DNA from 3 places in the Paenibacillus thiaminolyticus genome. Region 1 is predicted to be linked to each of the others. Evidence: riboswitches for the same ligand, from Rfam matches in the RefSeq annotation. Region 1 holds a riboswitch; each other region holds the start of a gene.

Region 1 (5,312 bases):
ACATCGCCAGCACATTGTACTGCGTCACCCGGTCCATGCCGGCTACCCCGATGGCAGACAGCAGCCCGCCGATCGTCGTCGGAATCAGACAGACGAGAAGCGCAATGAGAACCGCCGCATCGAGCTGAATATTCAGGTAGGCCGCCATCGGGGCCAGAGTGACAACCACAATCAGGAAAATAAGCGTCAAGCTGATCAGCAGCGTATTGAGCGCGATCTCATTCGGCGTCTTCTGCCGCTTCGCTCCTTCAACGAGCGAGATCATCCGATCCAGGAACGTATCCCCCGGATCGCTCGTGATTCGTACCTTGATGGCGTCGCTGACAACGCGCGTGCCGCCGGTCACCGAGCTGAAATCACCGCCCGCTTCCTTGATTACGGGAGCCGATTCCCCCGTAATCGCGGATTCGTCCACAGACGCGAGACCCTCGATAACTTCTCCGTCACCGGGAATCACGTCCCCTTGCGAGACGAGGACGATATCGCCCTTGCGCAGCTCCGATGCGGCCACCATAGCAACTCCGTCTCCCGTAACCTTGTTCGCCACAATGCCCACCTTCGATTTTTTCAGAGCGCCCGCCTGGGCCTTGCCCCGCCCTTCCGCCAACGCCTCTGCGGCATTGGCGAACAGCAGCGTGAACAGCAGAATCAGGAACACGGCCAGATTGAAGCCCATAGTTTCCTTCGTGCCGAAATAGCCCGGGAACAAGAGCATCAGCAGGACAACGAAGGTGCCGGCCTCGACGACGAACAAGACGGGATTTCTCATCATCGTCACCGGATTCAGCTTCCGAAGGCTGTCCTTCCCTGCCTGCTTGACGATTTCCTTCGTCAGCATGCGCTTGCGATTTGTCGTATTCATTTCCGATTCACCTCACAGATTCCGGAGCGTCAGATGCTCCGCGATAGGACCAAGCACGGCAGCCGGAAGGAACGTAAGTGCCCCGATAATAAGCACCGTTCCGACCAAAATACCGACGAAAAGCTTATTATCGGTCCGGAACGTGCCGGTCGTCTCGGGAACGGGCTGCTTGCGGAGCAGCGATCCGGCCACGGCAAGCAGAGCGATCATCGAGATATAGCGTCCCAGCAGCATGACGAGTCCGGTCGACAGATTCCAGAACGGCGTGTTATCCCCCAGCCCTTCGAAGCCCGAACCATTATTGGCGGCGGAGGACGTATACTCGTACAGCACCTGGGTAATGCCGTGGAAGCCCGGATTCGTAATGGCCCCTCGGCCCAGATCGGTAACGAACGCAATCGCGGTCGGCGCCAATATGATCAGCGGATGCGCCAGGATGGCAATCGCAATCAGCTTCATTTCCTTCGCTTCGATCTTCCGTCCCAGAAATTCGGGAGTGCGCCCGACCATCAGTCCGGCGAGGAACACCGCCAGGATCGCATACATCAGCATGTTCACCAGCCCGACGCCGTCCCCGCCGAAGACGCAGTTCAGCATCATCTGCGCGAGCGGCACCAATCCGCCCAGCGGGGTCAGCGTGTCGTGCATATTGTTGACCGAACCAGTCGTCGCGGCAGTTGTTACCGTCGTGAACAGCGCGGACTGGGCGATGCCGAAGCGTACCTCCTTGCCTTCCATATTGCCCTGGGACGCATCCACCCCGAGCGCGCTCCATGCGGGATTGCCCGCGCTCTCGGCATAGTAGGCCAGGCTCAGGAACAGCAGGAACAGAATGGACATCGCGCTAAAAATAACCCATCCCTGCTTCCGGTTCGACGCGAAGCGGCCGAATGTATACGTAAGCGCGGCCGGAATGCACCACATCATCAGAATCTCGAGCACGTTCGTCAGCGGAGACGGATTCTCGAACGGATGCGATGAGTTGACGCCGAAGAAGCCGCCGCCGTTCGTCCCGAGATGCTTGATGGACACAAGCGATGCGACCGGGCCCGCAGCGATATGCTGCGTCCCGCCCTGCAGCGTCTCCGCTTCCGTCACCGGAGCCAGCGTCTGCGGCACCTTGAGCGCCCCCAGCACGAGCGCCATCACGATGGCGAGCGGCAGGAGAAGGCGCGTGTGCGCCTTGACGAAATCGGTAAAAAAGTTGCCGATAGCCCGGCCCGTCAAGCCGCGCATGAACGCGATTGCCACCGTCAATCCGGTTGCGGCGGAAGTGAACATCATCATCGTAATGACCGCCATTTGCGAGAAATACGACAATCCCGTCTCGCCGCTATAATGCTGCAGATTCGTGTTGGTCATGAAGCTGATGACCGTATTGAACGCCAGCGTGTGCTCTATTCGATCCGTTCCGTTCGGATTGAGCGGCAGCAGATGCTGGAGCCGCAATATAACGTAGCTAACCGCGACGAGCATCAGATTCGTGGCGAGCAGGCTGAACATATATTTTTTCCAACTCATATCCGGACGGCGGGCAAGCCCGCCCAATCTGTAAATCGCGTTCTCCACCGGTCCGAACAGCCGGTCCGTGCGATTGGGCTCATTGGAGAACACATGGTATATATAAGTGCCAAGCGGCTTCACCAGCAATAACAGCGCCAGCAGCACGACGGCGATTTGCAGCCAGTCCATAGAGGTTGCCTCCCTTATTTCCTTCTACTGCCTCAGAATTTCTCCGGATGAACCAGAGCGTAGCCTAAATATAAGAAGAGAAAGACAGTAACCATCCCGATAACGATCATCCTCGCTCTCCTCCTTCATCCACGACCCGCCCGCACCAGGCCAAGAAGCCATAGAACAGGGCGAATGCCGCAGCAATGAGCACAGCCATAACGAGATCGGACATGCGGATACCTCCTTAGGAATGAGCGGCCAGATCGTCCGTTACCAGGAACGAATAATTCCGGCTCGCTGTATAAATGACATAGTTGGCGCCCAAGCCGCGGTAGACGAGCCGCGGATTTGGATGTTCCGTAATAACATAAATCGGCTTCGACGTCCAGATCCGGCAGATTTGCAGGTACCGGCAGCACAGATTCAAGCTTCGTTCGAACAAAAAGATTTTGCCGACGGCCAGCTGCGGGATGACCCATGTTTTCTCATCGGCCGTATGAAGCATAATGAGATGGCGAGCGCCCAGAGCGCGCATCCGCTTCAGCTCCGCACGGTTGTTCGCCAGGGCGGCGAAGGGAATGTCCTTCTCCGCCAGCAGCTTGACGAACGCTTCGCCTGCGGCATTCGCCGCAGACACCAATACGACTTCCTGTTGACCCATTTCTTCTCTCCTCCGATTCTTCGTCCGGAGACAGCAACAAAAAAAGAAGCCGGCAACAAGAGGAACTCTTCTCGCGGCTTCCAGGCACAGCAAAAATAACCGTGTCTTTCACGACGTTCGTTGCCTCTCTCGGTACGCTTACGAGGTTAGCTGTCGGATTCGGGCGAGAGAGTCGCCCTACCTCGGGACATGGCGCATCATTCGCGCCGCCGCATGCCCCGGGATTCACCCCATGAATGTGCCCAGACATCCGGTTGGTTCCCCCGCTCCCTGCCGTGCAGGGATTCAGCGATACAGACAATCATGTGCAATTGGCATAAAAAAGACCGCAGAGGACCCCCCCTGCGGCCGCAATGGTCACAAGTTCATCATCCTCTCCCTCATGAGCGCAGCAGCCGCGGATCGCGGAATGCCGCACTCAACAACGCTTACGAGGTTAGCTGTCGGATTCGGGCGGTGAGAGTCGCCCTACCTGAGTGATGCGGCCCTAGGCGCCGCGCTCAGGATTCACCCCATGTGCCGCTGATCGACTCTCACACCGATCAGGCGTCACCGTTGGTTCCCCCGCTTTCCTTGCGGAAACTCAGCGATTGTGAAATGAAAATATTTGAAATTTATGAATCGTATATTACGCTTGCCTCTACACTTTGTAAAGGAGGCGGAAAGGCAGAAAAATTCCTTTTTAGCAAGAGTAGAGGAAGCGGCAGCGGTTACAGAAGCAGCTTTCTTTACCGGGCTCGCTGTAGCTCGCGTTTTCACTGTTATCCTGGTTCAGCGGGAGAACGTCCTCTTTTCGCGGAAAAAACGGGCTTCGTCGAACTGGTCCCGGCTCCCGAAATGCACAAAAAAACCGTCTCCTTGTCAATGGTTGCGGCGATGCCTCCATTTGACCCAGAAACGGTTACTTTATGTGCTGGAGCGGTCTTTCCGTCCGTCTATTCAAGCCTGGACGACAAACGAAAATCCTTCGATCTCCTCGGCCGCCTCTTCGAATAGATCGAGCAGCTTCCGGCCGTATTCGCCCAATTTTTGCTCGCTTGTCTCATAGTCCAGCCAGGTGACCGTAAGCGGCAGCTCGACATATCCGGCAAGACAATCCCATAGCGCGTCCAGGTTGCGGCCGTAATGCTCCGGCAATTCGAGCGCTTCCTGCAGGAATGTATGCAGTTGCTCCTTGCTCTCGATGGAGCTTCCCTCTACGACTACGTTACGCACGGGCTCCCCCCTTTCTCAATCTATCGGTTCGAACGTCTCATAATGATCTTCGGTCTTATAGATCAGCCCGTCGTTGGAAAATACAATTCTGTCCTTCCCCCGATGGCCCTCCGTATAGTTGATATCCGCTTCATACCAGATTCTGCCCTTTTGCTTGGGCAGCTTCCCTTCACGGTTGCGGAATATGTCGCCGCCGATGCTTTTACCTGGCGCAACCTCGTGCAGATTGCCTTGGCGGGCATCCCAGCCCAGCCTCTTGGCTTCCTCCTTCGTGATGAAATTATCCGGCAATTGCTGGTGTGACTTAATATAGTTCGCAACCTCTTCGAAGCCGGTCAGCTCCTGCTTGCCCGAATCCGGAATCGCGGATGGCTTGCTGTCCAGACCGCAGCCCGCTAGCAGCAGCAAGCTCAATAGAAAGACCAGCACTGATTTGATGACTTTCAACAATGTCTACCCCGCTTCGCTCTTCGTAGAGCAGGAAGCTTGATGATAATCTTCCTGTCTTCCTGCCCTCTCGCTGTAGTATCAACTATCTTTTCTCGAATTTCAACCCCTTGCTTGCAAATGTCCCTCCAATTCCGCGTTTATCAATTTCTAGGTGGCTGTCTGCGGGAAGAATGTCCAATCAAGGCCAAAACGCCATGCATATAATGCACTAGGTTCGACACTATTGGGAGAGAGGAGCTGAGACTCATGTCTCATGGATGCAAAGGCGAAGAGTTCTGCCCGAGCAAAGCGGTATTCGATCCGCCTCAATATATCTTCAACAAAACGTATCATCCGCAGAAGGTCGAAGTCGTTCACCCGATCGAGATCATTAATCAACATTTCTGTGTGCCGGTTTTCAAGCATGTGTTTCCCGTAAAAGAGAAGGATGTATTTTGCTCCAGCGCAAGA
Region 2 (5,312 bases), 3.0 Mb from region 1:
GCGGCAATGTGGAAGCGGAACGTCTCAATAGTGCTTTAATGGAAGTCAGTACGGGAAGCGGCAATATCCGCATCAACGGGATCGAGGCACGGACTGCCGCACTGCAGGCCGGATCGGGAGATATTACGACGGGGGACGTCCACGCTGAATCCTTCACGGTTCAGACGAAGAGCGGCAATATCCGCATCCAAGATATCGAAGCGGTTGAGATGGAAGCCATCGCTTCCTCCGGCAACCTTCGAGTGGAGAAGTATGAGTCCAACGTGTTGAACTTCCGTACGAGCAGCGGAAATGCGAAATTATCGGACGGACATGCAAAGCTGAACGGCGAATCGGACTCGGGCAACATTACGATTGAAGCGGATGAGCTGCGGTACGATGCGGATCTGAAGGCGTCCAGCGGCAATGTAACAGTCAGCCTGAGCAAGGAGCCGTCAGACTTGGCGGTGGACTTCAGCGGAGGCTCGGGCAGCGGCCGCATCCGTTGGGACGGCATGCGCTACGAGGAGCAGGACAAGAATAACCATACGGTAAGCGGGGCATTCGGTGATGGCGGAACGATGCTGAAGGTACGCACCCGTTCCGGAGAATTCACATTGGGCGAATAAACGACTTTCTATCAGACCTGAACAAACTTTTAGCCTCTTTTCAGTTTGGTTTCAGGTTGGATGAACATACTAGTACCAACGTCGGCATAAGGAGGTGGATACTCATGAAGCGGACTCCAGCCGTAGCAGCATGGACGACCCTCATGCTTCTGCTGCTTGCCTCTCCGGCCGCGGCAGAAGCGGGAAGCGCCAACGAAGCGGCCCAATGGCAGCCTTTCGGACAGGTCGTGTCGGATATTGTACAGCCGGCGAACGCGGCGGACAAGAGCAGTTCCCGGGAAGCGGCCGATACGGAAAAGGAATTGGAGCAGATTAAGACGCAGATGCAAGAATTGCGCCAGCAGATGAAATCGCTGCACGAGAAAAAAATTCAGCTGCTTGCGAAGAAGCATGGCATTGCGACGGAAGGCAAGACCAGCAAGCAGATTCGACAAGAGTTGAGGGAAAAGTTGGGCAAGGAAGGCAGACTGTTCCACGAGAAACATCGCAATATGGAACGTCATGGCGAATGATTGCCAGTCCTGCTGAAGATAGACCAATAGGAGAGTAACCAAGAGCTCTGTTCGGCCCGATCAGACTGCCTTGTCAAGCAAGGCAGTCTGCATTCATTCTTACAGGTAGAGGGTGGCTGACTCATCTGGATTCAAGTTGAGTTTCCAGTGCGGAAAAACGGGGTAAATCATGGATAGAATCCTTTCTCTAGTGACAATGACCAGAACGTGGCCGGGGCCGCGAGCATATGATTTAAAGTCCAGATTCATCTTCTTCTACAGATAAATGTAAAAACCCGATAAGCAGCGAATATTCGCTTCCCATCGGGTTAGGTAACCAACATATAAATGATTGCGGTACTATTCTTCTGTAGCGTAGGTGGTGTATTCCTTCTCGCTCATGACGCGACGGGCACCAACATAACGCTTCTCATAATAATCCATGCTCAACTCATCAATGCGCGTGCCTTTGTTCGTCGAGGCATGAGCGAACTTGCCGTCTCCGACGTAGATGCCGACATGCGACACGCCATTGCCGCCGCTGGTGTCAAAAAAGACCAGATCGCCAGGACGAAGATCGCTCTTGCTCACCTTCTCGCCAACTTCGAACTGGGAAGTAGACGAACGCGGCAGATCGATGCTGAATTTGTCGAATACGTACTTCGTGAAGCCAGAACAGTCGAAGCCACTGGTTGTCGAACCGCCATACATGTAAGAAATACCCATCAAATCGTCAATCGTAGAATCCATCTTCGTAGCTGCAAATGCGCTTCCTGCGCTGAAAGAGAATAAGAGGCTAAGCCCCAATGCAGCAGATACCAGCTTCTTCTTCAAATGATAAAGCCCCTTCCTTGCCTGCGAGGTTAGCTGAAGGGTTCGGTTGAAGGTCCCCTATGATCTCTGATCGAAGCGAATGAGATCAATTCACCCAAAAAACTGGTTCCCCCGCTTTCCGGCCAATCCGGAAATTCGGCATCCTTTGTCTAAGATTCAGGTTCAATGATATGTAACAAAAATGCAAGAGATCTTGCCGCTTTCATGACAAAGTTGTAATAAATCTACGACTTATTGTAACAGACCTTTTTCGCTTTGACAAATACTTTTTGTCCATAAATACCAAAAAAACTTGCCCGGATCGCCACCACGTGACGAAATGGACAAGTTTTTTGGAATTCAGGGCGAGTATGAATTTCTATCGGACAGAAATAGCCTCTTTCTCTCGTCTTATTTCTCTTCCGTTCCCGATTGCTGCCATACCGAATAACGAGAGGACAATCCCCATAACTGGAGCAGCGTACGGACAGCAGGGAACGCCTGCTGTAGAATGAGCGCCGTCAGTCCCGTCCAAAACATGGCCGCCGCAGTGAACAGAAGACCGGTCAGCAGGGCGATACCGGCGAATATGGCAGACAAGCCCAGCAGCGGAGCCATCCGTCGAATTCCTTGCAGGAGCGCATGCAGGATAGAGAGCTCTGAGGCGGCCCCGAATTGCATCGACAGGAACAACTGGCGGACAACCCACGCGCCAAGCAGCCACAAGGCAGCGTAAGGCACGATGTCGGTCATCACGGCCGCCAGCGTCGGACCATCGGCGAACTGGCGCACGGCATGCGGAATGAACCAGTAGGCAGGAAGCACGATAAGCATGGTCTCGAGCCAGTAGAGGAGCAGCATCGGCTTCCAGATCGATTTGATTCCCTCGAAAAAAGCAAGCCCCGACCCGGATTGCCGGGCCATGGAATAGAATACGCCGGCTCGAATGAATGGCGTCAGCAGCAGACGGATGAAGATAAAGGCGGCCACCGTCCACAGAAAGGGCAAGTAATCATTCGTCTTCATCAGAATGAACTGGCTCTCTGCCAGGAACAGCCGTGCCGTCATCTCGGTCGGCGCGGGATCGGGGTACCGCTGCAGGACGGGGAGCACCGCGCCGTCAATGAAGCGATAGACGAAGAAGCCCCATAATAATTGATATAAGAAGAGGAGGACTGCGATATAGATATGCTCCTTCACCCAGGACAGACCATGACTCATATAGGCTTTCATTCGATTCACCACCCCACTGCGCTCGAGATCATTTCAAGCAATTTGACGATGGATAGATTGACGCGGGTGCGGACGGGCTCCTCCACATGCGCCTTCATATAATTGTTGATATGCTTATTCTCCACGACAATCGTATAGAGCGGGTCGATCATGACCCAGTCCAGCGGCGCCGTATGGTTGAGCCGGTATTGCATCCGTTCGCCGTCTCCGTTCCACACCTTGCGGGTGCTGGTGCCGTCCGCGAAGTGGAATACAATCGGCACGCTCGGATAATCGGCGCCCTTCTTCACGATATGAACCGTGGCCTCGTAGCGGGGGGCTCCCTCGTTGTCCAGAACGCGGGTGTCGATCCCCTCGACAGCGAAGTCCGCCATCTGGTTCCCATACACATATTGATTGAAGAAATCGGTCCATTTCCGCTTGGTGACCTGCTCGACGACACGCTGGAAATCTGCGGTCGTCGGATGCTTGAAGCGGTACTTCTGCGTGTACGTCCGCATGATACGGTGCATCGTCTTTTCGCCCACCTGCTTCTCGATGGCGAGCAGGACCAGCTTGGAACGCATGTACACATTTTCGGCATAATGTCTGTGGTCTTTGTATTCCCACGCTGCCAGCTTGAGCGGAGCCGGGTCCGTCATATAGCTCCCTTCCACGGCCAGATTCGGCGCGACCCCGAATTCATGCTCCATCAGCTTGTCTTCGGCATAGGAGGTGAAGCCCTCGTCCAGCCACGCTTCCTCGAATTCATTGGAGGCGAGCAGCCCGTAGAAATATTGGTGGCCGATCTCATGAACGACGGTTCGTTCCAGATTGTAGCCCGGACTGTCATCTTCCGCACCGAAGGCGGTGATAAGCGTCGGATATTCCATCCCGCCTGCACCGTTGGCCGCCTTGGGCGGCACGACGATGGACAGGGTCGAATACGGATATGAGCCATACCATTCGCTGAACTTGGAGAGCGCGGCCTTCGCTGCATACAGATATCGTTCCTTCAAATTCTCATGCTTCGGATCGAGATAGAGCTTGATGCGCACGCCCGGCACATTCGGCGCTGAGAATGGTTCCTCTACATAGATGAAGTTCGGCGAGGCGGCCCACCCGAAATCATGAACATCATCCGCATAGAACTGATACGTCTTGCGGCCGTTCGCCAATATCGGCGTCTTCGTAGGGAAGCCGGTCGCAGCGACAGTATACGTGTCGGGAACTTCAATCTTGACGCTGTAAATGCCATAATTGGCGTAAAACTCGGAATTGCCGTGGTATTGGTGCAGATTCCAGCCTTCTGACGAGCGGCCCCTTACTCCGACCTTCTCATAAGCAGCCACCTTGGGGAACCATTGGCCGGCCATGACGAAATCCTCTGCATACCCCATCCGGGCAAAAATTTTGGGCAGCTTCACTTCGAATTTCATGGTGAGCGTAATCCTTTCGTAGCTCTTGACCGGCTGGGGAAGCCGAATTTTTATAAGCGTCTTATCCTTGGCATTGCCGTCATCGGGCTGGACATACTCAATCCGGTTCATTAAGGATAGTCCGTCGGTCGTATCCAGCGCCGTCAAGCTTATGCCGCCGTATCCGTCCCCTGGCATGGCATCTTCCCGCAGCCTGCCGCCCGACTCCCGCATGAAGGTCGTATCCGGGGACTCGAATGCATTCGGATACAGATGGAAGTAGAGCTCGTTCACCGTTTTTTTGCCCGGATTGAGCCACGTTACGGTCTGGGCGGCTTGCAGCAGATGAGCGGACTCGTCCAATCTGACATTGATATGATATTCAGCGATTCGTTCACTGAGCACTTCTGCAGCCGGAGACTCGATATTCTGCGGAGTAACGGGCTCCATCGCGATGTTCTTCGGCATGTCTGAACCGAGGGAAGGGACCGACTCAGAAGGCCAGAAGCGGATGTACAAAATCGAGCTTACGATGAGAAGTGCGGTGATCCAGAGCAGTGGGCGATAATTTTTGCGTCGGGTCATACGATTCTTACCTCCCGTTGACAAGCATCTATAGCATGTATATGTTGGCTTTTTGCGGAATATTAGCTAAAATGAAAATGATTTTGATACCCGGCCTCTCCGCAGTCAGGAGCACGGGTGAGGAAGGAGTGTGCGGAATGGAATCTTCCGATAAGAAGATGAAGAAGCCTCTCGCTCTCAATGTC
Region 3 (5,312 bases), 480 kb from region 1:
GGGTCGTTAACATTCTACCTCAATAAGCCCGCTCAAGTCAAAAGGCTCCTCGATAGCTTCCCGGATGCTTACGCCATAAAAAAAGAACCGCATTCGCGGCTCTTGCAAAGTAATTCAAGCGGAGGACTACAGCAAGCTTTGCAGCAGTCCTTTATCTTCTTCTTTATCTACATGTCCGACCAGACGGTCAAGTCTGCTGATCTGGTGGCCGTATTCATATAAGGACGCAGCCACGATCGACAACCGCAGCACTCCTTCCGGCCCATCCTCGCCGTACTGCAGCGCCTCGGTCATGAAGCGCTCGTTCTCCCGCTCCAGATTGGCAATCTCGCCGCTATCGGGCTTGACCTTGTCCTCGAACTTGAGCAGGACATGCTCATGGCACTTAATGAGCAGCTCCAGATGGCGATCGAAGAACAGATCGGATTCCTTCGTCCGGGCCGACTGGAAATAATGCTCCTCGATGATGTTCAGCACCTCGATGCCTTTGCGCAGCGTGTTCAATAGCTGCTTGTACACGACGATGCGGCGGGTATGCCGGTATTTGGCCCGCTTCAGCTTCTTCGTCTCCTCCTCGAAGAGCTTGTATTTGTCCGAGATCGATTTTAAGGAATCCTCCAGCCCCTGCTTCTCGACGCGGAACGCGCTCTCCTTCATCTCATCCGAGATGGCGGTGCGCAGCAGAAGCGACATCCGGCTGAATACATTCTGAATCTGCCCGATAAATTGCGCCTGCGGATTCGGCGGAAAGAACAAAATATTGATTAAAAATGCCGAACCGATACCAGTCAGCGTCAGCGCGAACCGCCCAAGCGCGAAGTCCCATTGCCCCGATGCTTCCATGACCGAGATGACGGTAACCAGCGTCAGCCCTACCGTCTCCTCCATCTTCATCTTAAGACAGATAATGATAACCACGATACATACAATCCCGACCGCAATCGGCTCGTTCGAGAACGCCATCCCTGCCAGGAGGGCAATCGCGGCCCCCAATGTATTCGTCTGCAGTTGATCGAGAAAATAACGCCATGACCGGTAGATGGACGGCTGCATGGCGAAGATGGCCGCTACTGCGGCAATTACCGGCGTTTTGAATTGAAAATATTGACTGATGTATAAGGCGAGCGTTACGGCGATCCCCGTCTTTAACACCCGGGCGCCAAAAGCCATGGCCCTCCCTCCTTCCTTCTATCCTATCCATATGGACAGATCTCCATCGTATGCCTTGTATGGACAAAGTTTTATTTTATCTGATCTTATTGTAAAAGCAAGTCCTGAAGGCGGCAATATGCTTCTATCCGTTCCGCTCAGTTGACGACAAAAAGCCTTCATGCCGGATGTCCGGTTAGAAGGCCTAAGTCCGCGTTTCTGCTTTTAGAATTGGATTTCCTGCTTCAAGTACGCTTTTTGTTCGGTCACCAGCCAGAACTCGACCGTATAGGTTTGACCTGGCTTCAGATTCACAGGCTCACGGTATGTCAACGATTTCCCGGGAAGGACCGTCTCCTCTCCCAATACGGTTAAATAAACTTTGTCCTTCGAGGCCTGATACACCAGTCTGCCCGCCGAGTCGGTTACCTTCACATCATAGCGCTGCGAGGAGCCGAACAGAAGAACCATCTCTTCATGCGATACATTGGTTACGGTGAACGTCAGCAGCGCCTCACCTTGCTTGCTGCGGCCGACCTCCAGCTTGGACTCCAGCTGCGGAAGCTGGACCGCCTGCTGGAACTGCTTCGCCAGCTTCTTGGCCGCTAGCTCCGAGATCGGCTCTCGGAAGTCAAGCTCCCCTGTCACGAGCGACAGGGATACGGCCGCATGAATATAGCGGTCCGCCCAGGCCGAGCTCTTGTACGGCGATGACTCCGCCTGATCGAACGCCGGCACGGCAATCTCGTCAAGCTGGTATCCCCGTACGAGCGCAGCGATCAGCTCCTGATAGGTTACGCTTCGATCCGGCTGGAAATGAGTGGCGTCCGTTCCCTTCATAAGCCCCGCCTCGATGACGGCGGGAATGGCCCCTTGCGCCGTGGCCCAGTGATCGGCCGCATCCGCGAATGACGTGCTCGTCTTTTTCGTATCCAGACCGAAGAGTTCGGTCAGCAGGACCGCCAGATCAGCCCGGCTCAGCTCGTTGATCGCTGCTTCTATGTTGTCGGGCTCAATCGTCCGGGGTTCAGCGTGTGTTCCTGCCGGAAGGACCATCATGCCGGCAATGAACAACCCAAGGGCAAGCGTACTTAACTTCTTCATCTCAATCTACTCCCTTCGCGAATATCGGAATGAATGCATGAACGCATCCTCCTATATTTTACCTGACGATCTGCAGGCATCGGAAGTTGCAGTAATCAAGAATATAATGCCCTTTCAGAGCCAGCGTCAACCGGAACGCGACAAAAGCGGCACCTTCTCCCGGTGCCGCTGCAGCTTTGCGCTATTTTCTTGTTAGCCGGTAAACTCTTGAACCCATACGCCATTGTAGTACGCGACCCCAATCGCTGTATAATTAGAATTCAAAATGTTTTGGCGATGACCTTGGCTGTTCATCCAAGCGTTCATAACTTCTTCAGGCGTACGCTGGCCTTTGGCAATGTTCTCGCCAGCCGTGCGGTATTGAACGTCCTGCGCTCTCATCAGATCGAACGGCGAACCAAGCGTCGGCGATTGATGGTCAAAATAGTTGTTGTCATACATATCTTGCGCCTTAATCATCGCTACCTTCGTCAGTTTCTCGTCCGATTTAAGGGGATTCAGGCCGGCTTTGGCCCGTTCCTTGTTGACCAGATCCACCACTTGATTCGCGAAGTCGGACTTCTCCGTTGCCGAGCCATTACCCGTGCTTGGCGCTGGCTGAGCCGGCTTCGGTTCAGCAGGAGCAGGCGCTGGCTTGGATTCCGGCTTGTTGACCACGCTGCCTGGATCTTTATCCGTCGGCTGCTGGCTGCCGTTATTGGCTTGGTTATTCCATTCCTTCATCAGGTTGTCCAACCAAGATTGCCAATCCGCGGACTTCGCCGGATCCGGAATGATGGCCTTCGCATTGACACCATTAACTTTGACCATATAGCAATTCGGGCTTTGCGCCTGCACCGCATCTGTCTGCGGCGCTGCGAAGGCGGAACCGGCCACCAGGACCGGAGCTAGCGCAATGGCACTGGTTACTGCGACTTTTTTGAGTGTATTCTTCATAAATTGCATCTCTCCCTTTGCAGCCTACGAGGTTAGCTGTCGGGTTCGGGTCAAAGAGGTCACCCCTGACGCAAATCTGCGCCTTCACCCCAGAAGTTGGTTCCCCCGCGCTCTTCCGAGCTTCGGCTTGATTCGATTTCGTACACATCGTAACACGAATAGTAGGAGAGATCATGCTATAATATATGGCACTAGATTAAGATTTTGTTACCTCTTTGTAACCTTTTTGACACCTAAAAAAGTTTACTAGCGCCGCATTTCCCGAGCCTCTGCATCCCGAGAATCACGCTGCTCCGCGATCTGCGAGCATTCAGATAACACCCTCGTTGTTATAAAAACTATCCATCCTTCACCATCACTGATCTACCAAATACCGCCAAAATGTATTATAGTAAAATTCGGTTCTTCGAATAAGATGATATAGAGGTGCCTATGATTATTCGAATTATTTTGGGAGTGCTGATCGTCGCCGCGGCCGGATTGTATTCACTCATTGAGGATGATCTATATCAATTATTCAACATTACGGGTTGGATTGGTCTCGGGCTGTGCGGGTTCGCCGGCATGATGTCCGACGGTTTTAGACAACCAGAGTACAACAGGGAGCACAACGCCAGTCAAGGCGCAGGCTTCGTCGCCACGCTATGGCTGCTAGGCACACCGAGCCTGCTCACATCCTTACTGCTGTACATTCTGGTGTACCGTTGAGACTTCTTCACGAATGCTTGCGCACATGCGATTACCAGGCTTCCGCCTCGCGGGCTTCCTGGTAATGAGAAGTGTCGCCATGCAGTAGAATGCTGGCTTCCCCGTCCTTGAAATGCAGCTTGCATAGGCATGCCGGATGAATGTAGGGAAGCTCCCACAGCAGATGAAGAGGGCGGTTCTCCGCGTAAGCCATCAATAGCTTCACCACGACCGTATGAGTCACTATCAAGACCGATTGGCCCGGATGGTCACGCACAATGGTCAATAGCCGCCCTAAAGCCCGCTCCCGAACTTCATGGAATGTCTCGCCGCCTTCAATCCTGAATTGGCCCGGGTTTTTCCAAAACAGATCGTACTGATCCGGATCCCGCTCCTGCACTGACGCCTGCGTCTGTCCTTCCCATACGCCAAGATGAATCTCCTTCAGTTCGTCGCAGCGCTGAACCGGAACATCGCGCTCCCTCCGTATCAACTCGGCGGTCCGGTACGCCCTTCCGCTGGGACTCGCATATATCGCATCGATAGTCTCATGCCGCAGCGCCTCACCCAGCCAGACCGCTTGGCGGACACCCAGCTCGGTCAAGGGAGAATCCTGATGCCCCTGCATTCGATGCTCCAGGTTCCATTCCGTCTGGCCGTGGCGCACGAGATAAATGGTTGTCGGTTTCATAACTTTTCTCCTCCCTGTCTTGTTCAAGATGATCTGGCAGCCGCCCTCCAATCCCTCTTCTCTCCCAGCCGGGCCGTACAGCGACGGTGAAATACAATGCCATCGGGTGGAACAGATTGCGCCACATGGTGCAAAATCCAAGCACTTGATCGCCAAGCAGCGCTACATACGATGAGGGCTCCTTCGTGCCTCCCGCGTCCAACTCTACAGATCCCCCATACCGGTACTGCTGCCGTTCCGGTCCCCAGATTCTGGCGCATAGCCGCTCCACATCGGCTTTCCAGACTTCGGAATAGGGAACAATATGCGGTTGTTGCATTGTGCCTCTGCCCTCCATTCTTCTGTCTATGAATCAAAAAATTGAATATGCGGCTTGCTGGCACGGTAATATTGCAGCCGATCGCCAAGCGTCCCCGTATGGAACTCGAAGCAGTGATTATCAGGATCGAGAAAATAAATCGACTGCTTATCCTCTTGTGACCGTTCCCGTCCAGCAAGCACCATGACTCCGTAAGCAAGCAGCTTCTGGCGCACCGCCTCATAATCCTCCTCATCGATGCTGAACGCGATGTGCGTGTAGGTAACCGGCTGCCGGGAACGGTCTACCTCCTCCTGATTCAGTGCAATCCACAAGCCGTGGCAGTCGAAATAAGCCAGCCGTCTCCCGACGGCTAGCAGCTTGCCTTCCAGAATATCGCGATAGAACGCGATCGAAGCCTCCAGATCCGATACAGAAAAACAGAAA

Evidence for each region. Region 1 has a riboswitch for cyclic di-AMP ahead of FLT43_RS01205 (hypothetical protein). Riboswitches for the same ligand answer to the same signal wherever they lie in the genome.
Region 2: another riboswitch for cyclic di-AMP. It lies ahead of FLT43_RS17565 (C40 family peptidase); the one in region 1 lies ahead of FLT43_RS01205 (hypothetical protein).
Region 3: another riboswitch for cyclic di-AMP. It lies ahead of FLT43_RS28325 (CAP domain-containing protein); the one in region 1 lies ahead of FLT43_RS01205 (hypothetical protein).

Annotation. Positions count from the first base shown of each region.
Region 1 covers NZ_CP041405.1:292,138-297,449, reverse strand. The annotation lists gene kdpB (potassium-transporting ATPase subunit KdpB) at 1-862, opposite strand, end outside; gene kdpA (potassium-transporting ATPase subunit KdpA) at 875-2,554, opposite strand; gene FLT43_RS30730 (potassium-transporting ATPase subunit F) at 2,587-2,649, opposite strand; gene FLT43_RS01205 (hypothetical protein) at 2,781-3,197, opposite strand; cyclic di-AMP (ydaO/yuaA leader) riboswitch at 3,317-3,498, opposite strand; cyclic di-AMP (ydaO/yuaA leader) riboswitch at 3,608-3,796, opposite strand; gene FLT43_RS01200 (barstar family protein) at 4,137-4,412, opposite strand; gene FLT43_RS01195 (ribonuclease domain-containing protein) at 4,428-4,859, opposite strand; gene FLT43_RS01190 (hypothetical protein) at 5,109-5,312, shown strand, end outside.
Region 2 covers NZ_CP041405.1:3,940,435-3,945,746, forward strand. The annotation lists gene FLT43_RS17555 (DUF4097 family beta strand repeat-containing protein) at 1-608, shown strand, start outside; gene FLT43_RS17560 (serine protease) at 713-1,120, shown strand; gene FLT43_RS17565 (C40 family peptidase) at 1,460-1,933, opposite strand; cyclic di-AMP (ydaO/yuaA leader) riboswitch at 1,937-2,084, opposite strand; gene FLT43_RS17570 (carbamoyl transferase) at 2,324-3,145, opposite strand; gene FLT43_RS17575 (M1 family metallopeptidase) at 3,151-5,127, opposite strand; gene FLT43_RS17580 (YwhD family protein) at 5,265-5,312, shown strand, end outside.
Region 3 covers NZ_CP041405.1:6,427,934-6,433,245, reverse strand. The annotation lists gene FLT43_RS28335 (FUSC family protein) at 127-1,170, opposite strand; gene FLT43_RS28330 (BsuPI-related putative proteinase inhibitor) at 1,375-2,253, opposite strand; gene FLT43_RS28325 (CAP domain-containing protein) at 2,446-3,189, opposite strand; cyclic di-AMP (ydaO/yuaA leader) riboswitch at 3,196-3,327, opposite strand; gene FLT43_RS28320 (hypothetical protein) at 3,622-3,897, shown strand; gene FLT43_RS28315 (histidine phosphatase family protein) at 3,929-4,543, opposite strand; gene FLT43_RS30960 (GNAT family N-acetyltransferase) at 4,440-4,886, opposite strand; gene fosB (metallothiol transferase FosB) at 4,913-5,312, opposite strand, start outside.